Regions from separate parts of the Bacillus sp. 37MA genome, predicted to be linked through region 2. Evidence: predicted binding sites of a transcription regulator. Region 2 holds the regulator's gene; each other region holds the start of a gene.
What was found. Region 2 encodes LexA, which represses DNA repair genes until DNA is damaged. Its sites were predicted from a motif close to CGAACATATGTTCG; they were not measured.
Positions count from the first base shown of each region.

Region 1 (5,760 bases), 1.7 Mb from region 2:
TTGCCATCGGGACTGCTCAACTTTATAGCAGCGGTTTTAATTATCTTCAGCATCGGAGGCTTTTTTCTTCTGTCACCAGCGTGGACGATGGGGGCCGCTTACGGCATATTCGTTTTATCGGACTGGTTTGACTACCCGTTTATTCCGTATGACAATCTGAATTTAAACGCGATTTTGTCCGTGCTTTCGATTGTTACCGCACTTCTCGTCATAGCAGAAGGCGTGCTGATCCGCAAGCGAGGTCATCAAGGCACATCACCGCGTATTGAAACGAGTAAACGCGGCTTAAAAACGGCTGTGCATCTTGCACGCCGGCTTTGGCTCGTTCCGGTCTTTTTACCAGTTCCATCGAGTAGACCACTCACTTCGTTCGCGGACTGGTGGCCGGTTATTGATACAGGTGCTGTCTCTTATAGTTTCGTTTTATTTCCGTTTTTGATCGGATTTTCGATGACAGTAAGAAGTACATTGCCATCACTTGCTGTTAAATCGACTGGGAAAAGTGTCATCATAGCCGGTGTATTCACGCTATTCATCGCGATCTTATCTTACTGGATCTGGCAGTTGTCTGCGGTCGCCGTTTTGTTTGCGGCACTTGCTCGCCTAGCGATTATGCTCCGTCATTACAATTATGAAAAACACCGTTCTTACTTTTTCACGAAGCAATCGAAAGGAGTCATTATTGCTGGCGTTCTTCCCGCATCACCTGCACGGAAAATGAGACTTGATATTGGTGAAATCGTAACGAAAGTAAACGATGTACAGGTTAGCAGTGAACCTGAATTTTACAAAGCACTCCAAAAAAATGCGGCGTACTGCAAACTTGAGGTGATTGGGACGAATGACCAGCTTCGTTTCGTACAAGGATCCATTTATACAAATGACCATCATGAACTCGGCTTAATTTTTGCGCCTGAAGAAAAAGAATATATGGATGACTCTATATTTACTGATTAGACGCCCTCATTGCAGGGCGTTTTTTGTGTCAAAAAATGAAATGCGTCCGTTTTTAGTCAAACAGAGCAGATTTTCTTTTTTTTGTGTACATTTGCCGGTACAATAGGCATAATATGCGGAAAAGGAGCAAACAACATGGGTGTACATACATATTTTAAAAGTTTGTCAGATCTTGAACATTTGTACCGACTGCCAGGGAAATTTAAATTTCAGACGCATACAGTTGCTGCGCACTCCTTTAAAGTGACGAAAATCGCGCAATTTTTAGGTACGGTAGAGGAGCTGGCCGGTGAGAAAGTCAATTGGCGGTCACTTTATGAAAAGGCGCTTAATCACGATTATGCAGAGCTGTTTACAGGGGATATTAAAACACCGGTCAAATATGCGACTGTTGAATTGAAGGAATTGTTTTCACAGGTAGAAGAACAGATGTCACGTAAATTTATTGAAGAGGAATTTCCAAAAGAATTTCATGAAGCATATTTGAGACGATTGAAAGAAGGAAAAGATGGATCGCTTGAAGGGCGTATTTTATCCGTTGCCGATAAAGTAGATTTGCTTTACGAAGCATACGGTGAAATTTTAAAGCGCAACCCGGATCCGCTCTTTTTTGAAATTTATGAAGAAGCGTTAAATACGATATTAAAATTCAAAGAGCTGCATTGTGTAAAATATTTCGTTGAACATATCATGCCAGACATGCTTGCGGAGAAGTTTATGCCGCATAGTGAATTGCGTGATTTAACGGAGCGCATTATTCACCGTCATGAGTAATCTATTCTTTTCACTTACTAATAAATGAGCTATGATAAAAGAAAACAATTTTAGGAGGACGCAGATGGTCGATAAGATGATCTTGGCGTTGTTGATGCCTGCCTTGCTTGTGGTCTTGTTTTCACGCGTGACATACAACCAGTTTGTTGGTCTTGTGCTAACGGTCGCGCTTATTGCTGCATCTGCCTATAAAGGATATACCCATACGTGGGAACTCATTATTATTGATGCTGCTTCGCTGACAGCTGGTTTATGGCTGTCCAACCGGATGATGAAGCAGTTGAAATTAAAATTAAACTGACACCGAAAAATTTTTTGGTGTTTTTTTTATTAAGAAATGAGCAATAGCGCTCGATCCGAACTAGTGTGCGCTTTCCGCTGGCATTTTTTGTTTCGTTCATGTTAAAATGGGAATTATAAATAAACGAGAATGCTAAAGGAATTAAAGGGGGACCTGTACGTTGGAGCAGGAATTTAAATTAGTATCAAAATATAAACCGGAAGGCGATCAACCGGCAGCGATTGCTGAACTCGTTGCCGGAATTGAGAGCGGGAAAAAACATCAAACGCTGCTTGGCGCGACGGGTACGGGAAAAACCTTCACCATTTCTAATGTTATTAAAGAAGTAAAGAAGCCGACACTCGTTATTGCACATAATAAAACACTTGCTGGCCAGCTATACAGCGAGTTTAAAGAGTTTTTTCCAGATAACGCAGTTGAATATTTTGTTAGTTTTTATGACTATTATCAGCCAGAAGCGTATATGCCGCATACCGATACGTTTATTGAAAAAGATGCAACTGTGAACGACGAAATCAATGAAATGCGCCATTCCGCAACGTCGTCTTTATTTGAACGTAAGGATGTTATCATTATCGCGTCCGTCTCGTGCATTTACGGACTCGGTTCTCCTGAAGAATACAGTGAATTGGGTATTTCACTGCGAAAAGGTATGGAAATCGGCCGCAATGAAATGCTGAGACGGTTTGTTGATATCCAATATGAAAGAAATGATATTGATTTTAAGCGCGGGACGTTCCGTGTACGTGGCGATGTGGTCGAAATTTTACGAGCATCCCACGATAACTATTGCATCCGTATTGAATTTTTTGGTGATGAAATTGACCGAATAAGAGAAGTGGATCCGCTTACCGGTGAAATTCTCGGCGACCGTGATCATGTATTCATTTTCCCGGCGTCTCACTTCGTTACCCGTGAAGAAAAACTGAACAAGGCGATCGAGAGTATTGAGGAAGAGCTGGAAGAACGGTTAACAGAGCTGCGTGCAGAAGAAAAATTGCTCGAAGCGCAACGGCTTGAACAGCGGACGCGCTACGACCTCGAAATGATGCGCGAAATGGGTTTTTGCTCGGGCATTGAAAACTACTCGCGTCATTTAACGCTTCGTCCGCCTGGTTCAACACCGTATACGTTGCTTGACTATTTTCCCGATGACTTTTTAATGGTCATCGATGAATCGCACGTGACATTGCCTCAAGTGCGCGGCATGTTTAATGGTGATCAGGCACGGAAGCAGGTGCTTGTTGATCACGGTTTCCGCCTGCCCTCTGCGAAAGACAACCGGCCGCTGACATTTACTGAATTTGAAGATCGCAATCATCAAGTTGTATACGTATCGGCAACGCCGGGTCCGTATGAACTCGAAAAAACACCAAACATGACCGAGCAAATTATTAGACCGACTGGACTGCTTGATCCAACTATTGAAATTCGACCGATTGAAGGACAGATTGATGATTTACTCGGCGAAATTAATGACCGCGTGGCGAAAAATGAACGTGTGCTTGTCACAACATTGACGAAAAAAATGTCCGAAGATTTAACCGATTATTTAAAAGAAGTCGGTGTGAAAGTACAATATTTACATTCGGAAGTTAAAACGCTTGAGCGAATTGAAATTATTCGCGATTTGCGTCTTGGAAAATATGATGTACTTGTCGGCATTAACTTGTTAAGAGAAGGACTTGATATTCCGGAAGTGTCACTCGTGACCATTTTGGATGCAGATAAAGAAGGATTCCTTCGTTCAGAGCGGTCGCTTATTCAAACGATGGGTCGTGCTGCTCGTAACTCAGAAGGGCATGTTATTATGTATGCCGACAAAATCACGGATTCAATGACAAAAGCAATAAATGAAACGAAACGCCGCCGTGAAATTCAAGAAGCATATAATGTGAAGCATGGTGTGACACCGACGACGATTCAAAAAGGTATTCGCGATGGGATCCGTGTGACACAAGTAGCGGAAGATGGTGGAACGTATACATCGAAAACAACTGGGAAGAAAATGACAGCAAAAGAGCGTAATAAGCTGATTATCAGTCTTGAAACGGAAATGAAACAAGCAGCTAAAGCGCTTGATTTCGAACGAGCTGCTGATCTTCGCGATGCATTGTTTGAACTGAAATCAGAATAGAGGTGAGTTTTCATGGCTATTGATCATATATCGGTAAAAGGGGCACGTGCCCATAATTTGAAAAACATTGATATAACGATTCCACGAGACCAGCTTGTCGTATTGACAGGACTATCTGGATCGGGGAAATCATCACTTGCATTTGATACGATTTATGCAGAAGGACAGCGACGCTATGTTGAGTCTCTGTCTGCCTATGCTCGTCAGTTTTTAGGACAGATGGATAAGCCGGATGTTGATTCAATTGAAGGATTATCACCGGCGATTTCGATTGATCAGAAGACAACGAGCCGCAACCCGCGCTCTACCGTCGGGACGGTAACAGAAATATATGATTACTTGCGTCTATTGTATGCAAGGGTCGGCCGTCCAGTTTGTCCCATTCATGATATTGAAATTTCATCACAGACGATCGGACAGATGGTTGATCGCCTGATGGAACTTGAAGACCGGACGAAAATACAAGTGCTGGCACCGGTTATTTCCGGACGAAAAGGGACGCATGCTAAAGTATTTGAAGACGTGAAACGGCAAGGATACGTACGTGTCCGCGTTAACGGGGACATGCGTGATCTTGAGGAAGAGATTGAGCTTGAGAAAAATAAAAAGCATTCGATTGAAGTCATTATTGATCGGATTGTCATTAAAGAAGGGATAGAGGCGCGTCTAGCTGATTCACTTGAAACGGCGCTTCGTCTCGGTGAAGGCAACGTTATTATTGATGTTATGGAAAAAGAAGAATTGCTGTTCAGTGAACATCATGCCTGCCCGCACTGTGGTTTTTCAGTTGGTGAACTTGAACCGCGCATGTTCTCATTTAATAGTCCGTACGGTGCGTGTCCGTCATGTGATGGCCTTGGTATGAAGAAAAAAGTTGATGTTGATCTCGTTATACCGAATCGGGAGCTGTCGCTTAATGAAAATGCCATCGCTCCATGGGAACCAGTTAGTTCGCAGTATTATCCGCAGCTATTAAAAGCAGTGTGTCTACATTACGATATTAATATGGATACGCCGGTGACAGAGTTGCCTGACGATCAATTAGACAAGCTGTTAAACGGTTCCGGAAAAGATAAAATCCGTTTCCGTTATGAAAATGATTTCGGACAGATTCGAGACAATCAGATTGAATTTGAAGGTGTATTACACAATATTGAACGCCGGTATAAAGAAACAAGTTCTGATTATATACGCGATCAAATGGAGAAATACATGGGCGAGTCAAAATGTCCGACATGTAAAGGGCACCGTCTAAAAAGAGAAAGCCTAGCTGTGAAGATTACTGGATTAACGATTTCACAGGTGACCGATTTTTCCATTCAAGAAACAGCAGACTTTTTTAAAGACATCGAATTAACAGAGAAAGAAATGCAAATTGCACGGCTTGTTTTACGGGAAATTGGTGAAAGGCTCGGCTTTTTAATTGATGTGGGGCTTGATTATTTAACATTAAGCCGTGCTGCGGGTACGTTATCAGGCGGTGAAGCACAGCGCATCCGATTAGCGACACAAATTGGTTCGCGCTTAACAGGTGTGTTATACATTCTCGATGAGCCATCAATTGGCCTCCATCAGCGCGATAATGACCGCT
Region 1 covers NZ_KB889752.1:2,673,342-2,679,101, reverse strand. Annotated here, with positions in the region: gene A3M5_RS0114930 (PDZ domain-containing protein) at 1-957, shown strand, start outside; gene A3M5_RS0114925 (YfbR-like 5'-deoxynucleotidase) at 1,093-1,731, shown strand; gene A3M5_RS0114920 (CsbA family protein) at 1,796-2,032, shown strand; gene uvrB (excinuclease ABC subunit UvrB) at 2,193-4,169, shown strand; gene uvrA (excinuclease ABC subunit UvrA) at 4,182-5,760, shown strand, end outside.
Region 1: uvrB (excinuclease ABC subunit UvrB) is a predicted target of LexA. The motif match lies at 2,089-2,102, and genes of this name have one in related genera.

Region 2 (5,760 bases):
TGTTGATTGTTGCCGAAAAAAAAGTCCGGAACAAAGGTCCCGGACTTTTCAATTCTTATTTTTCTAGAAGAGCTTTTACTCGTGCCACAATATTTTCAGCTGTAAAGCCATATTCTTTCATTACAGTTTCACCTGGAGCAGAAGCACCAAACTGATCGATCGCCAGTACGTCGCCTTCTTCTCCTGTGTAACGGTGCCAGCCATATGAAGAGCCCATCTCGATACCAAGACGTTTCTTCACTGACTTCGGAATAACGGACTCTTTGTATGCTGCATCCTGTTGTTCAAAACGGTCAAATGATGGCATGCTGACCACATTTGCATGAATGCCTTCGCTAAGAAGTGCTTCTTGTGCTTCAACGGCGATGCCAACTTCAGAACCGCTCGCAAGAAGAAGAACATCTGGTGTTTTTTCTGCTTTCACAACTGTGTAAGCACCTTTTTCAACACCTGTATGCGACTGCTCTTCTGACGATGGCAGAACCGGCAAGTCTTGACGTGTCAAGATGAGCGCTGTCGGCGTTGATTTACTTGTCAGCGCTTGTTTCCATGCAGCTGCTGTTTCGTTTCCATCAGCTGGACGAATCACAGACAAGTTCGGCATTGCGCGTAATGAAGACAATTGTTCAATCGGCTCATGTGTCGGACCATCTTCTCCTACCGCAATACTGTCATGTGTGAATACATATGTGACAGGAAGACCCATCAACGCTGCTAATCGAATCGCTGGACGAAGGTAGTCAGAGAACACGAAGAATGTCCCGCCAAATACTTGAAGACCGCCATGTAGGGCCATACCGTTCATCGCCGCACCCATTGCGAATTCGCGTACACCAAACCAGATGTTGCGTCCTTCATACTGTCCTGGCATGAAATCGCCAACGTTTTTGATTGTTGTTTTGTTTGAACCAGCAAGGTCAGCAGATCCACCGATAAGTGTCGGTACGTTTTTCGCGATTGCATTTAATGCATCACCTGACGTTGCACGCGATGCAGAAGCTGTTCCTTCTTTATAAACAGGCAGATCAGCATCCCATCCGTCAGGAAGTTCACCGCTAATCGCTTTTTCAAGCTGTGCCGCCAATTCAGGGTAGTTTTCTTTGTATGATGCAAATGATTTTTCCCATTCAGCTTGCGCCTGCGCACCACGACCAACAGCGGCTTCTTCAAAACGGTTGTATACTTCGTCCGGCACGTGGAAATCTTGATCAAATGTCCACTTGTAATAATCTTTTGTTAACTTCATTTCGTCTGCGCCTAGTGGAGCACCATGTGATTCAGATTTACCCGATTTGTTTGGAGAACCATAGCCAATCACTGTTTTTACTTCGATGATTGTTGGACGGTTGTCTTCTTTTTTCGCAGATTCAAGCGCGTTTGTCACAGCTTCAAGATCGTTACCATCTTCTACACGGATATAATTCCATCCGTATGCTGTAAAGCGGCCTTCTACACTTTCAGAGAATGATTTGTCCAGATCTCCATCAAGTGAAATGTCATTTGAATCATAAAGAAGAACGAGACGATTTAATTTCAAATGTGCTGCAAGCGACGCTGCTTCTGATGCAACACCTTCCATTAAATCACCATCACCGCAAAGTGCGTATGTATGGTGACCAATGACTTCGTGTCCATCTTTGTTATAAACAGATGCAAGATGACGCTCTGCCATTGCCATACCGACAGCCATCGCAATCCCTTGGCCAAGCGGACCTGTTGTTGCTTCAACGCCGTCTGTATGTTTATATTCCGGATGACCCGGTGTTTTACTTCCCCACTGACGGAAATTTTTAAGCTCGTCAAGTGGCAAATTATAGCCAGCAAGGTGAAGCAAGCTATATAAAAGCATGGAACCGTGACCTGCAGACAATACGAATCGATCCCGGTTAAACCATTGTGGATTTTTCGGATTGTGGTTCATCACTTTCGTCCAGAGTGCATACGCCATCGGAGCAGCACCCATCGGCAAACCCGGATGGCCGGAATTCGCTTTTTCAATTGCATCAATAGATAGTGTACGGATTGTTGTGACCGCTAGTTGGTCTGTTTTATCAAACATGTGATCCATCCTTTCAAAAGGTGATTTACTCCTCTATATTAAATGTCTTTTGAAGAATACACAACAATAAAGCAGAACAATGTGAAAAAAAAGAGAAAATCATCAGATTTTATCTTTTTTTAACATTCCTTAATTTAACTTTTTTCTTTTTTGAATGTCCCGCACCTTTTTCGGCGTCACTTCATCGCCTGTCGGATCAAAAATGCGGACAGATTCGACTGTCTGACGCATTGATGAGCGGAATGTTGTTAAATATTCTTTACGAAGCGCGGATTGCTCTTTTAATTCGGCATCCGTCAAAGACGTTTCTTTCGCTTTTTTCGCTAGTTCATTTATGCGTGCAATCTTTTCAGATGATAACAATGGGATCATGCTCCTTTCTATTTATGCCGTTATCGTACACAACAGAACGAACCATGACAAGAAAAAAGCTTCCTAGTTGATTAATTCACTTTCTTTATATTCTATGTAACGCCGGTGAACCGTCGCGCGCGAAATATTGTACCCGAATCCGCGCAATGTTGCGGCGATTTCCTCGTATGTTAAGCCATTTTCACGAAGCCGAACAATCTCTGTCACCGGGATTTCTTTCCGACTGCGCCCTTGATCATTGCCACGATTTTTTAAATTCTTTTCAGGCCGATATCCTTTGGCCACCGCCCGTTTCATCCCCCGTTTAATCTTCAAATTATGAATTTTCCGTTGGTATTCTTCTACTATGCTGACAATCTGCAAAATCATTGAATCCGAATCAGACATGTGCAGTTCACCGTCATCTGCAATGCTATAAACCACTACACCTTCTTTAAATAAACAATGGATAAGCGCAATTTTAGCATTGCCGCGTCCAATTCTCGTTTCATCTTGAATTAACACGGCATCAATATCATCACTTTTTACTAGATCGAGCAGCTCGAGCATACCTGGCCGGTCGAGATCATATCCACTCGCCTGGTCTTTAATAACCGCTGCCGTTTGAAATCCTTTTGCTTTTGCTAGTGCTTTTAGTTCTTCTTCCTGCCTCTCAAGCGATGTTACCTGCTCTTCCTTTTCTGTACTCACTCGGCAATATAAAACCGCTTTTTTCATCTATCATCAGTCTCCATCCGCCAGTTGCAGCCCACCGTCGCTTTTTACAGACGGCACCGGAATGATAAGCTGTTCGCCTGGCAAAATTTTCGTTGTGATCAAACCATTTTCGTCCTGTACCCATTTAATGAATTCTATCTCATCCATGTCATGAAGTGTTTTGTACTCTTCTGCCAAACTCCAGAGCGAATCTCCTTTTTCCACTTTTATTTCAGAATAGGATGGGGCCTCTACTCCGTTAAAAGTAAAATAGAAGGCTGCTAATATAATCATCACGGCTAATGTTAACATAAATGCATAATTTTTGGCTTTTCCCAATAAGAACACCCTTTCCTCGAATACTCGTTCGTTACATATTCTCATAATAAAACGAACGCTCGTTTCAGTCAAGAAGAATTCCGAACCTACGTTTGTCATTTTCCAGAACACATGTTATACTGTAGGCAAACACAAAATAAGAGAGGTGTAGGTAATGACAAAACTATCAAAACGTCAGCAAGACATTCTTGATTTCATTAAGGATGAAGTACGAAGAAAAGGGTATCCACCTTCCGTTCGTGAAATTGGTGAAGCGGTTGGACTCGCTTCAAGCTCAACTGTTCATGGACATCTGGCAAGACTTGAAAGCAAAAACTATATTCGCCGCGATCCAACAAAACCGCGTGCGATTGAAATTTTAGACACGGATAGTTCTGTACCAAAACAGCACCCCGTTAACGTACCAGTCATTGGCAAAGTGACTGCCGGCATACCAATTACAGCCATTGAAAACATTGAAGAGTATTTTCCGCTTCCTGAACGACTCGCTCCACCAGATGAGAACGTATTTATGCTTGAAATCGTCGGCGAAAGCATGAAAGAAGCTGGCATTTTAAATGGTGACTACGTTGTTGTCAAACAGCAGCAAACAGCGAAAAACGGTGATATTGTTGTTGCTATGACAGAGGATGATGAAGCAACGGTTAAACGTTTCTTTAAAGAAGCGGATCATATCCGTCTTCAGCCTGAAAACGCATCCATGGAGCCAATTTTGCTTCCAACGGTCACCATTTTAGGAATCGTCACCGGCGTGTATCGAGAAGTTATTTAAAATGACTGCCCGTCCGTATACTCCACGTTATGATGGATCAACCTGGCGTATGACAATACAAAAAATCCCCTCGGTCTCAGGGGATTTTTCAAAACAAATAAAAAACACCCTGTCAGAAGACAGAGTGTTTTCTCGAAATTTGCGGCGTCCAGACCATGCTCCACAACATGTTCCTAAAAGGAATGTCCGTCCGTCTTACGCAAATGAGCTCATCGCATACATAAATATATAAAATTTTTCACTCATTGTCAACATAATTCGTCATAGTATGAAAGGAACGATTTATTACGGTTCGATTAATTTCCTGCCCCTCTATACTTTGTGACACCGATATTCCACATAACGACAGAGATCATAAAGAACATGATACCTGCCACGGGTGTCATAAACGCGTACACATACCAGTCTTTCCGACCTAAAAAGTAGGCTGCTGGATAGACGCCGACAAATGCAAATGGCAAAATCCATGTAAGCACAAATCGGATGACATGATTGTAAATATCAACCGGATAACGACCGTAGTTGCCAATATTGTATATCATCGGCATGATGCTTGTCGGGCTGTCGGACCAAAAACTAATGCTCGCAATGAGGACAAAAATCGCTGAATATACAAGCGTGCCGCCTAATACCATGGCGACAAAGATAAACGGATCGTACCATGAAAAGCTTAACTCTAACCTGCTTCCTGCATAGAACATGACACCTATCCCGGTGATCACGCCAAAGAGCGATTCAAGTTCCATCCGCTCAAGTACAATTTGAAAAAGACTATGAATCGGCCGCGTTAAAATGCGGTCCATTTCTCCTTTTACGATATACCGTTCATTGAAATCCCAAATGTTAAAAAATGCTCCAAAGATCGCAAATGGCACGAGAAAAAAGCCATAAATAAAAATAATTTCATCCCGCGACCAGCCGCTAATAAAAGATGTATGATTAAAAACGAGTAAAATAAAAATGAAATTAACCGCTTGAGATAACAGGTCCGACACAATTTCAATGACGGTATCAACACGGTATGTAAACCTCGTCTTCAAATACTGGGCGGCATATTGAAAAAAGATCGCTGCATATTTCATCTCTTATCCCCCCTGAACGACTAATTGCTTTCTCGCAGTGAGCCATAGTACTTGAATTGGCACAGTCAAAATTAACACCCATACAAATTGAAATAATAGCGCATTCACGGCCGCTGATCCGCTCAAACTTTCCGTGAAAATCATGCTCGGAACATAACTGATTCCTTGAAACGGCAGAAAATCCATTATCCGCTGCGCCCATCCGGGGAAAAAACTAATCGGCAGCAATAATCCTGAAAAGAGATCAATAATGACACGTTTTGCCCGAATCAAACCTGCATTATTAAAAAAGAAAAACGTCAAAATTCCTGTTAACAAGTTAATTTGCATATTGATTAAAAAGCTGAATACTAGTGCCAGCACAAATAAAAGCCACACAATCGGATCAGCTGAAAATGTGATCGGAAATATAAGCGCAACAATGATCATGCCGGGAATCG
Region 2 covers NZ_KB889752.1:1,011,820-1,017,579, reverse strand. Annotated here, with positions in the region: gene tkt (transketolase) at 56-2,059, opposite strand; gene A3M5_RS0105665 (DUF896 domain-containing protein) at 2,189-2,422, opposite strand; gene A3M5_RS0105660 (YneB family resolvase-like protein) at 2,495-3,148, opposite strand; gene yneA (cell division suppressor protein YneA) at 3,155-3,466, opposite strand; gene lexA (transcriptional repressor LexA) at 3,621-4,238, shown strand; gene A3M5_RS0105645 (ABC transporter permease) at 4,535-5,320, opposite strand; gene A3M5_RS0105640 (ABC transporter permease) at 5,324-5,760, opposite strand, start outside.

Region 3 (5,760 bases), 280 kb from region 2:
CGTAAAGCCGATACTGGAAAAAGGAATTTCTCCGGTGATCAAAAACGCTTTCACACACACGCTGTTCATCCCGTTTGGAGAAGTTATCGTCTTTGCGATGATTTTCCCTTATGTCAAAGAACGTGAAAAAGTGAAACGCACTGGATTATGGGCCATGGGCACGAGTGGTCTCCTATTGGCGCTTTTCGCAGCGATTAACATAAGTGTTCTTGGTGTTGATCTTACTTCCCGTGCATACTTTCCTCTTCTCGCTTCGATCCAGTCGATTGAAGTAGCTGGATTTTTGGAGCGTTTGGATATTTATTTTATCCTTTTTGCGATGATCGGCAGTTTTTTTAAAATAAGTATTTATTTCTATGCGGCGGTGATGGGAGCGTCTCATTTATTTCATGTGAAGCACCCTTCCCGTCTTGCTTATCCGATGGGCATTGTCATTTTACTTTTATCTATGGCCAGTGGAAGTAGTATTATGGAACATATTCAAGAAGTGGTAAAGATTATACCGCTGTATGTTCTTCTTCCTTTCCAAGTCATCATCCCTGTTCTTCTCCTCATCATTGCTTTTTTCAAAAACAGAAAGAAAGCAGTCTAGAAAGAATAAGATAACTTTTAAGGAGAGATCCATTTTAGTTACAACATCCCCGCCAGCTGCTGTTACTCTTTTTGGTTAGCACAAAAGCAGGCGGGGGAAGTATTATATATTAGTTCTCACAAGCCCAATTATCTTTATCACGATCATGCTTTGATTCGTAAGCAGGGTGATCGGAAGCGACGCCAGCAGGGTACACTTTTCTCAACTCTGTGCAGTTCTGATAGGACTCATATTGAGCAACCGGTTCTGGGTCGGGAGCAGGTTGTGGTTCAGCAACAGGAATTGGCTCGGGTTCTTCTTGAACTGGAGCAGGTATCGTCTCTGGTTCTTTATTTGATTCAGAATTATAACCATCGTCCGTCGCGTAATTTTCAATAGACCATATCCCGATTGCTTTACTCTTTGCATCAGCCTGTATTTTTTCAAATTCGTCAAGGTACTGCGTATTCGGTGGATATACAGCTACACGAGCTAATCCTTTTTCTAACAGCATCTTATTAAACATCTTTTCTCCGACATACACGTAGGCAAGCAGACGACCATAACGATCTCGTTCTTCGATGCCCGGTTCAATCTTTACTTCTACACCCGACAGTTGTTCAGTCGTAAAGGCAGATGCTTCTGGGCCGAATGGTTGCACGCCTTTTTGCGGATGCTTTGTTTCCGGCGTATCGACAAGAATCAGTCGAACGGTTTCTTCTTTGCCATCTATAGTCACTTTTAGCATATCGCCATCTACGACTCTATTGACCGTAACGGCAATTAACCCGTCAGGAAGGGAACTGGCTGCTTGTTCCTTATTAACAACTGCTGTAGTTGCCGGAGCAGCGACTTCTTTTGCGACCTGTTCTTCTTGCTGCAGCGTATCTTCTAATTCTTTTTCTTTAGCAGCTAATTCTTTTTCACGTTCTTCAAGAGCTTTCTCTTTTTCATCTAACTCTTCTTGCTTTTTCTGCTGTTCTTGAGTGACTTCATTTACATTTTTAGAATCAGAAAAAGAAGGTAAAATAAGAAGGAGAAAGATCCCCGCCGCGACAACCCATCCAGGCTTTGAAACCTTATTTCGTCCATGTCTTTTATTCCGCAATTCATAAATACCATAAGCAAGAACAGCCAGACCTATTAAGGTTAATGGAGCATTTATAATAAGACTAAGAAAAAATAATGCAACCAAGGCAATAAGGCCCCACTTGATAAATTTCATATTGTTTTCCTCCTTTAATTAAGTTTGGTTAAGAATATTAGTTGTGGGAAAGTTCACTCACTTCACAACTTCACCCTCAATCAATTTTGCTTCAACAAGTGGAAGAAGCCTTTCCGGATCTATACCTTTGTAGATTCCGTACACTTTTATATTAGAATTCAATTTAAACTTTTCATCAGTTTCATTCTCTACCCAATAGGCAATAGCATCTTCATCTTTTGCTAATGTGAAAGTAGTGCCAGCTGTAACAGCATTGTCATCACTTAATTCATCAGCATGTGTAACATCGCCATCAATAACAACTTCAGTTCCTTCCTCGATTCCTTCTTCAACCATTGTTTTATAATTTAGTACTTGAGCATCCTTTTTAAGCTGTTCTTCGGAAGACAATACAGCTTCTTGTGATGAAGAGTTACTTCCATTAGTAAAGTCTTCATCACTATTACAACCACCTAAAATCAATCCCACAGACAATAAAGCAACTCCTAAAACCCAGATTTTTTTCATTTTTGTAACCTACTCTCAATTTATTGATTCATATTTATTGCGTAAATAGTACCGGTGTGTGATTAAAATAAAAAACGCCATAGCGTGCTGATAATGCCTGATAAGTCATTCTATCTATCTTCCTATAAAAAAAGGCTGATTTCCACACTTTTCCTTCGACACAATGCGACAAAAAGTAAGTGAGAAATAGAAACCTTTTCTTTTATCCGTAATACACCATAGAGGGTTGAATCAGCCAACGTTCAAGCCGTTCTTCGGCAAAATCATATTCAACACCGAATGTTTGAGCAATAATTTCTATAGCTGCTTGCTTATGATCTGTTAAGTCAAGTTTTTCGAGCAAAAAAGTCGGAATACAAAAATACAGGGCAAAGCTATTCGCCTGCCATTCCTGCATCCTTAAAAAGAAGGGAGTAAGTGTATAGTGATTCCCTGCATGGCGCAGCAGATGACAGAGCTCATGAGCAAATTCCTGCCATTGCACAGCAGGGGAGAGATTTTGATTCAGCATGATAAATGAAAATTGTTCATGCTCTATGCACTTGCTGGCGCCATTTACATAATCAACGACAATACCAAGCTTTTCGGAAATTTGTTCAGGGTTTAGTTGTCGAGGATGGTGGATTCCAATGTTCATGTAGAGATTTTCGATAAAATCTTCTAAATGTGTTTTCGTATAGACCAAAGTGACCGCCTCTTTTCCAAATTAACAGATATAGGAATGTATGTTTGGTATAATTATACAGCAAAAGCTTATCTAAGGAAAGGGAGAGTTTAGAAAATTATCATATTATCAACTGAAAATGGCTCTGTTAGTGAATAGTGTTAATTTCCTTATTGAACTAACGGGGCAGGTTGAACAAGTAAGGTGAAATACAGCTCTTTTTTATGTTTATTGGAAGGAAATCATACAAAAAAAGAAATGGGGTTTCTATGCAATAGTTGTATTTGTTTATCCGTACTTTATTGTCACTCATTAAATTCAAAATTTCATTTTCCTAAGGAATTTTTAATCAAAGTAGTTCATATAATCGATAAGTCAAAACATAAAAAAGGTGGGAACAATTCTATGTTTAAACCAAACCCAGCGAATACTGCAATAGTTATTACTGACCCTCAAAATGACTTTTTGTCTCCAGGCGGAAGAGGATATCATTTGACAAAGGCTAACATTAAACAGAATAATACTTTAGCCAACTTGGAACTACTATTAAGCACTGCCCGTAGTAAAGGTTATCAGCTCTTTGTTTCCCCGCACTTTTTATATCCACATGACTATGATTGGCAGTTTACAGGGAACGAACAAGAGATGTTGATTAGTTTGCGTGTTTATCAGAAATTAAATCAATTTAGTCCTCCAACTCCGGAAGCCGATTATGTTCCAACTTTAGCTCCGTATATCTGGGACAAAACATCCGTCATTGCAACACCGCACAAGGTGGCCAGTCCTCAGACAAATGATTTGGTCTATCAACTAAGGCAACGCAGAAAAGAACAAGTAATTTTGGCTGGGGTATTATCAAACGTATGTGTTGAATCGCATATGAGAGATTTAATCGAAAATGGCTTCAAGACAGCTGTTGTTTACGATGCAACTGCCACGATTAGTGAAAACGATTTTCATGCTGCTGTTACGAACTACCGAGCTTTCAGTAGTGCTACATGGACAACACGTGAAGCCATTTCAAATATGTAATGATACTCTTAAAAAGGCATACTAAAGAAGAGATTATTCTTTGATTAATTGTAATGTTGCAGCCGTTAGGTGCTTTCATTAACGATATCCAATAAGTCCATTCTTATAAAATTTAGATTCAAGTACAGTGTGTTTCATTAGATAGATTTCCACCATATCCATTGCTAGTTCCTGAATCTCTCCCATCATCTTGTAGCACTTTTTCAAATATCTAACCGATCTTGATACAGACCTACTTTTCGATAATTGCTTCCAACTTAAACATCACAGCAGTTCTGGGTGATTTAAGCTCATGCGATATGATAGCAACAAATTCACTTTTATTCATACTTCTTTATTAGCTAGTTCAATATCACCAATAACTTTGATTTTGTAAAGGTACGGAAAAAGATAAGTTCGTGTAAACGACCTTTCTGCAGTTTTTTATTATGAATATTTACGATTTGTGAGTTTGTGAAGAATTGTACTTAAATTAACGGGTGCTTTTGTTGAAAATGGGAGTTGCTGCGGCAGCTCTTTTCTTATGTAGCAAACGGGGCCGGATTGTTCAACAAGGAAGTTAAAGAATAAGCATTGAAGTATACTTACATACAATAATTATAGGAGATGAAATAAAGGAGGAAAATCAATGGATTTTTATTGGATTGGTCTTATTTTTTGGTTTTTAATTGGAGCTTCGGTTCTTTTATTTATATGGGGGTATATGGAAAAATATTGGGAAGCATTTTTATTTAGTGGAATCGCACTAATACTACCATCACTATATTTCTCTGGTGTAGAAAATTGGTTTAGATTACTTGTCTTGCTTCCTTCGATTTCTTTTTTTCTTGCTTTTCACACAAGAAAAAGAGCTATGTAATTATCAGGTTCTTGTTGCACTAACGAGTGCGTTAGTTCAACAACAGAGACAAAAAAGGCCGATTTTTTCGGTCTTTTTTCTTTAGTTAAAATCAGCACTGAATTTTAACAGAGCCTACAAAAAGAAGTAATTTTAAAACTGTGAAAATTGAGTTTTTAAAAGAAGAAACGGAGAGCATTAAAGAGAGAGTCAGAGCAGTAAAAGAGCAGCTGCTCAAGCGTAATCAATAAGTAAGAGCCGTATCAGTCAGTATACTGGTACGGCTTTTTATCTGTTTGGTAAGAGAGAGAATAAACAAAATTTCTAAAATTGATTCTTAAACTTTAAACTTTCTCGGTAGAGAAGACTTCAATTGGCTTCCAAGTAAACAGTAATTGGCTGAGAGCCGGATTATATAGATCATTAAAAACCGCAAAACCATCAAAATAGGATGGTTTTGCGATCTTCGTGCTAACATATAATATTTAATTATTTGCAGTTCTGCATTTACGACATGATATAGCTCCAAGACGGAATACGTTAGAAGCAATGCTATCCCATGCCGTTTGATGTTCTTTACAGTAAAAGAAAATACGTCCACTATGACCATAGGAAATCTTATCAGGTGTGATGGTATTCTTTTTAAAATCCCAATATTTTTCAACTAATTCACTATGTGTATTAGCGACACTTTTTTCAAACGAAACTCTTCGACGTGCAGCAGACTTTTTTTTCGATTCACATGCCTTACAACCGCTTGAATTATTACCAAAAACACTAAATGCTACTGCTTGCCAAGATTTATGGTGTTCTTTGCAATACAAATCAAGCTTGAAGTGTGAACCTGCTGTAATCTCTTCGGGTTTTACTCTATTCTTTTCAAAGTCCCAATATTGCTCGACTATTTTAGGATGGGTAAAGGC
Region 3 covers NZ_KB889752.1:734,916-740,675, forward strand. Annotated here, with positions in the region: gene A3M5_RS0103825 (GerAB/ArcD/ProY family transporter) at 1-592, shown strand, start outside; gene A3M5_RS0103830 (thermonuclease family protein) at 702-1,796, opposite strand; gene A3M5_RS0103835 (hypothetical protein) at 1,854-2,303, opposite strand; gene A3M5_RS0103840 (ImmA/IrrE family metallo-endopeptidase) at 2,506-2,988, opposite strand; gene A3M5_RS0103845 (cysteine hydrolase family protein) at 3,373-3,999, shown strand; gene A3M5_RS0103850 (hypothetical protein) at 4,628-4,858, shown strand; gene A3M5_RS0103855 (zinc-ribbon domain-containing protein) at 5,323-5,760, opposite strand, start outside.
Region 3: A3M5_RS0103840 (ImmA/IrrE family metallo-endopeptidase) is a predicted target of LexA. The motif match lies at 3,022-3,035, and genes of this name have one in related genera.

Region 4 (5,760 bases), 410 kb from region 2:
ATAGCAAAATAAGCGTGGTACTCAAATTAATTACACATTAGTGTCCATCTTTTGCTCGTTATCTCTTAAAAAAGGGAAGGTTGGCACGCTACGGACTTTCAAGGATAAATAAAAACTAGGTAAAGTATACCATGTTGAAATCATTGTGTGAATAGAATTGGAAATATTTCATTATGTATAGGGATAATAAAGTTGTTTAATTTTGGTTAACAAATGACCGAAACTGTTGAGTAAATAGGTTAAACACCAGCTTTTTATTCAGTGTCTAGCTTCTCAGAAATATTCTTCAGAAGAATTGATGTCTCTTTTTGACCCTTAAGTATTTTCCAGAGAAACCAAGCGATAATAGCAATAGGAATAGTAGAAATCACTATCGATATAAGAAGTGGAAGGAATTGTTCAAGAAAAATCAATGGTAATACCTCCTTTTGATAATTATACTATGAAAATCCTCTTGAATACTTAGGATAAAGCACTTCTTTAGTTCCATCTTACTCAACAGTTCGTCGAAAAAGTTAAACAACTTTATTGTCACTTTTAAATATCTTTATTATTTTTCTAACAACTTTATTGTTCGTGAACATTCTCTCACCCTAAAAAGAATACTCGGTTTTTACTCGGAGGTTTTTGGCTTTTCTGGCTGCCAATAAAAAGATGACAATTAAACAAACCGATAACACACAAAAGACCAGCTTCCAAAAGGAAACTGGCCTGAATTTATTAGTATTATGTAAGCCGCCTTTGCCGTTGATATAGAAGAAAGTTTTAAACCACCACTCCTCAAAGTGGGTGTTCGCAGAAACCATCCTGCATGTCCTCATTGGCGAGAAAACGAACGAGGCTTGTCATTCCGGATTCAATTTAAAACTCCCTGTTATAGCTTAGAGGTTTAAACTTTATATCGTTACGTACAATGCAGCTTATATTTATATATTACATGGATCAATCAGTGATTTCAATGGTAGTTGTTACCCTGTATTCCTAAATGAACCTGACAATTAATTCACTAAAAAAAAAGAAAGGCAATATGCAAAAAAACTGTAGCAGTCGAAAATGAAACAGGCTGAAAAACGTTGATTTGTTGCGGATGTATAGAAAATGAATAAAGATTATTTGGAGTAATTGACATAAGTGTTGATATATAAGTGTTTTCAGAGAATTAAACAGGTCAAGGACAGATTCGACGAAACAAAAACACAATTACACATTACTACTTGTGTAATGTTAATTGAATAACATATAAAAACATCCTGCATTCAGATTAATACAGGATTTTGAACAATCTTTTTTCATATAAGCAAACTTTATTTTAAATCCAAACAAGCGGTTTTTTATCATATCAATATAGTTTATTTGAATTTATTAAATTATCCCTTATGTCCTCCTATATGATTTGCTCTGCTTAAATACGTTCCACCTTTCATTAGATTGTATGCTTTGAAAATGGCATCTTTCCCATAACGACTCCTCAACTCACCCATCACCGTATCAATCACATGGCTTTTTTCCATCACATCTGCCGTTGTAAATAAATCAAGTTGTTCATATTCAAATTTGCGCAGTTTACCGCAGGAAACATATATTTGTCGTACAGGCTGTCCCTGCCAGTGCTGTCGAAAGATCTGGATGAAATGACTGGTTAACTCCATCGTATGGTTTGTATTCTTCGGTAGTTGCATTTGTTTATTGAATCCTCGTTCCTCAATATCACGAGAATAGGATACGGTCAGCGCAATTTTTGCAGCAGCTACCCCATGTTTACGGAGCCGAGAACTAACCTCGTCCACCATTTCTTTTATAACGATGGTAATTTCATTTTCTTTATAATAGTCCCTCATGAGCACTTGTCCCTTTGAGAATGACTTTTCTCCTTTTGGAAGGCTGTCCCGTTCAGATAAAATGGTGTAGTCTACGCCCCAGGAATGATAGTATAACTCTAATCCCATAATACCGAACCGATCCTTCAACTTATTTTTATCTGCGTGCGCCAAATCGTAGACGCTTTCAATTCCTATCCTTTTCAGCCGTTCTTCATAGCCATAAGAAATGCCCCACATATCTGTTAGCTTTGGAATACGCCAAATCGTTTCGGAAATGTTCTCATAGCGCCAATAGGCCATCCCATTAGGTGCTTTTTTTGCTTCGTTATCAAGCGCTAATTTGGCAAGCAAGGGATTATCCCCGATTCCAATCGTTACGACCAGCTTTAATTCTTTAAATATCGTTTGCTGAATTTTCCGAGCAATTTCAAACTTATTCCCATGCAATTTAGTTACAAAAGTCGTATCAATGACCATCTCATCTATCGAGTAGATGTGTAAGTCTTCATCAGCAACAAATCGCTTCACGATGTCCACGATCATTTTATTTACCTTCAAATACAGCCCCATTGAGGGTTCAACAATGATTAATCGAGGATCATTTCGATTGATCTCCCAGTTCCTTGAGCCAGTGGAAATCCCCATTTCCTGCTTTACTCTAGGGCTTGAAGCTAATATAACCGATCCCGGCCGTTCTTTATTTGCAACAACGATCACATACGCATGAAGCGGATGAATCCTACGGCGGACAGCTTCTATTGACGCAAAGTAAGACTTAACATCAATAAAAAGCAGATCGCGTTTTGGCAGTGTACTATAATCAATTTCCATACTCGTCGCCCGCTTCTACAAAGCGAATAGAAACAATGTCCTTTAAACAGAACATTCCCTTTCCAATCAGTATCAGACGCCCATTATGGCTATTTAATGACTGTACAATGCCAGTAGCTTCAATATAAGGAAGTCCGAACGTATTTACTTCGATTAAAATCGGTTTCGATTGATGATACGATTCATTCACCATTCGATTAAACTCTTCTGCCGCTTGTTCATCCAGAAAAAGCGGCGGTTTTTCTGTTTCGTCCATTTTAATCATTTCCACATGTTCAGATAGTAACATGCCCTGCCATTTCAACATCTTTCGGTCATTATAGAGCATTTTGTATCCCTCCTATGGAACAAAGGTTCTTTTTATATAGTATACAAACGTAAGTTCCTTTATTCAAGCGTATTCAGAATAAATGTTTGGTTTATGTATTATGATGGGATATATAATATGAAAAAGGTACAATGTTAAATAAAAGGAGTGTGAACTTTACATGCCAAGAGGTGAAGGAAAGTTTCTCATTAAGCAACGGGCCTTTTTAAAGCTTTATATGATTAGCTTTGTCGAAGAACACAAAGTATATGGCTTGCAGGCAATGGATGAACTAAAAGCTAAGTTTAAACAGTTAGGTTATGAACCCCAGCACTCCGAAGTATATCGTTCATTGCATGAGTTAATTGATGATGGCATTTTGGTTCGCCGTAAAAAAGCAATAGAAGGCATGAAATATAAAGAAGTGGTTGTGTATGAGTTGATTAATCTAGAAAAAGCAAAATTATATAAGAAACAAGTGAAAACGGATCTTGATCGCAGCATGAGTTTGCTACGAAAAGCACTAGAAGACGTTTATTAAAGACAAGAAGGGGTGAAAAATGCTTATTTATCTGAAAAGTTCCGCATCCGCTATTATTACAGCGGTTTTTTCATTAAGCTTTATACATGGAATAATGAATGGTGATTTTTTAATTGATCAAATTTATTTTATTATTCTCTATGCTTCAGTTTTTGGTTATCTGTTTGGCCTACTAGGTGTAGCTTTCCTGTTTTTGATAAAGCACAAAGGTTATACCAGCTCAAAAAGCTACTTTATTTTTTTGTTCTTAGGTGTAATTATTGGAGACACTGCAGAGTTCATTATGTAGCTTTAGAATAAAGTTTGATCAAAAATATCGATTGAATCCTTATTTAGTGGCAAACGAAAAGAAACCATTTTGAAAAAAGATTGATCAAAATGGATTCTTATCTATCAGGTTTATGTGTCGTTTTATAAAAAAGATTGATCATTTTATAATGTTGATCTTTAACAATTGCGCATGATTGCTTAAAAAAGGTGCACAAGATATTTAACGTCTTTGGAGCCAGGTTAAGAATTCATCAAGGATTATTAAAAGAGCCTGATTTGATATTTCATCTTTTGAATCAAGCATTGGTTCCATATCATATGTTCCAATTAATAAGCAATCCTGCATGTGCCAAACCACCTCCGAAGCCATATAGTAATATCTTGTTACTTTTCTTGATTTTCCCTTCAAGTACGCCCATATCTAATGATAATGGGATAGTGGCTGACGAAGTATTACCATAATCAACTAAGCTATATAATGTTTTCTCTATCGGAAAATCAGTTTTTTCACATATTGATTCAATCATTCTTAAATTTGCACTATGAGGTACAAACCAATCAACATCACTTAAAGGAATGGATGTACTTTCCATAACGCTTTGCATTCCTTTTGGAACAGTAGTAACAGCCCATTTGTAAACCTCACGTCCATTTTGAACGATTTTATCACTATTGATTAAATCCTCTCCAAACATACGTTTTGATAAGTTTGAACAATATAAGCTTTTTCCTTTATCCCCTTCTGAACCCAAATGTGAAGTCAGAAAACTTGGTTGTTTTTCGTCAAACTCTACAAGCACTGCTCCTCCACCATCTCCAAATAAAATGCAGGTAGATCGATCTTCATAATCGGTAACTTTAGATAGAGTTTCTGCTCCAATAACAAGAATTTTCTTGTGTAAACCAGAAGTGATTAATCCATTGGCTACATGCAACCCATAAGTAAACCCTGCACAAGCAGCGTTTAAATCAATTGCTCCAGAATTCTTTATGCCTAGCTTTGCTTGGACTAATGAAGCTACGCTTGGAGTTTTGAAATCAGGAGTTAATGTACAGACGATAATCATATCCACATCATCTACTGATTTATCGTATCGTTCCATTAAGTTCCTTACCGCTTTATAACTTATATCACTTGTAAACTCTTCTTCGTGTGTTATTCTTCGTTCTTTAATACCAGTACGTTTAACAATCCATTCATCATTTGTTTCAACTAATTTTTCTAAATCATAATTTGTTAACTTTCTTTCAGGGACATATGAACCTATGGCAGTAATACGAGCTTTGGATATGAGCATAAAAAAACCACCTTATTAAAAAATTTTACTTCTTTTGTTTATTTTATCACTTATTACTAGTAATAGGTACTAATTTTAAACCATAGAAATTTTTCTTTAACTGATCGGCGACAATAAAGTTGTTTAATTTTCAATGTAAAATACTGTTCTATCCTAAAATTTAACTTCAAAAAAATGGCCCTAAAATGAAAATAAGCGCTGTTCCTTGTTTCAGGAAAGCGACCGATTGCGGAATAAAAAAAATCCTGCATATGAATACAGGACTTTTGATCAAACTTTTTTGTAAATTATCGATCTTTTTTGTAAATTATCAAACTTTATTCAAAAGCTACACATTACAGAGTTAATGATCTTTCCTATGGTCCTTATTTCCACCGTGCTAGGGTCACTCTCATTTTTAAAGAGCCAAAAAATCAAAAATAAGATAATTAGTTGGATAATTTCACTCTTTCCTTCCACTGTTATATGGATCTATCCTTTGTTTGAATTTAAAAGTTAACTTTTCATTTTTCTGCGCAAAACTGCGCAGATTTACGACTGCGAAAAAGGTCTATGTACGTAGTGCCATTTCCGGTTAATCTTGGACAATAACCAAAGAAAATGTTATTTTATTCGGTAAGGATAAAGTAAGGATTTTGAAAAGGGGATTTTTGATGACAAATAAAATGTATAGGGCCGTCCTATCATCAAAAG
Region 4 covers NZ_KB889752.1:1,420,393-1,426,152, forward strand. Annotated here, with positions in the region: RNA gene ssrS (6S RNA) at 729-925, opposite strand; gene A3M5_RS0108085 (Y-family DNA polymerase) at 1,368-2,651, opposite strand; gene A3M5_RS0108090 (YolD-like family protein) at 2,641-2,979, opposite strand; gene A3M5_RS0108095 (replication termination protein) at 3,140-3,499, shown strand; gene A3M5_RS0108100 (hypothetical protein) at 3,519-3,788, shown strand; gene A3M5_RS0108110 (ketoacyl-ACP synthase III) at 4,084-5,067, opposite strand; gene A3M5_RS22570 (AbrB/MazE/SpoVT family DNA-binding domain-containing protein) at 5,721-5,760, shown strand, end outside.
Region 4: A3M5_RS0108090 (YolD-like family protein) is a predicted target of LexA. The motif match lies at 3,055-3,068, and genes of this name have one in related genera.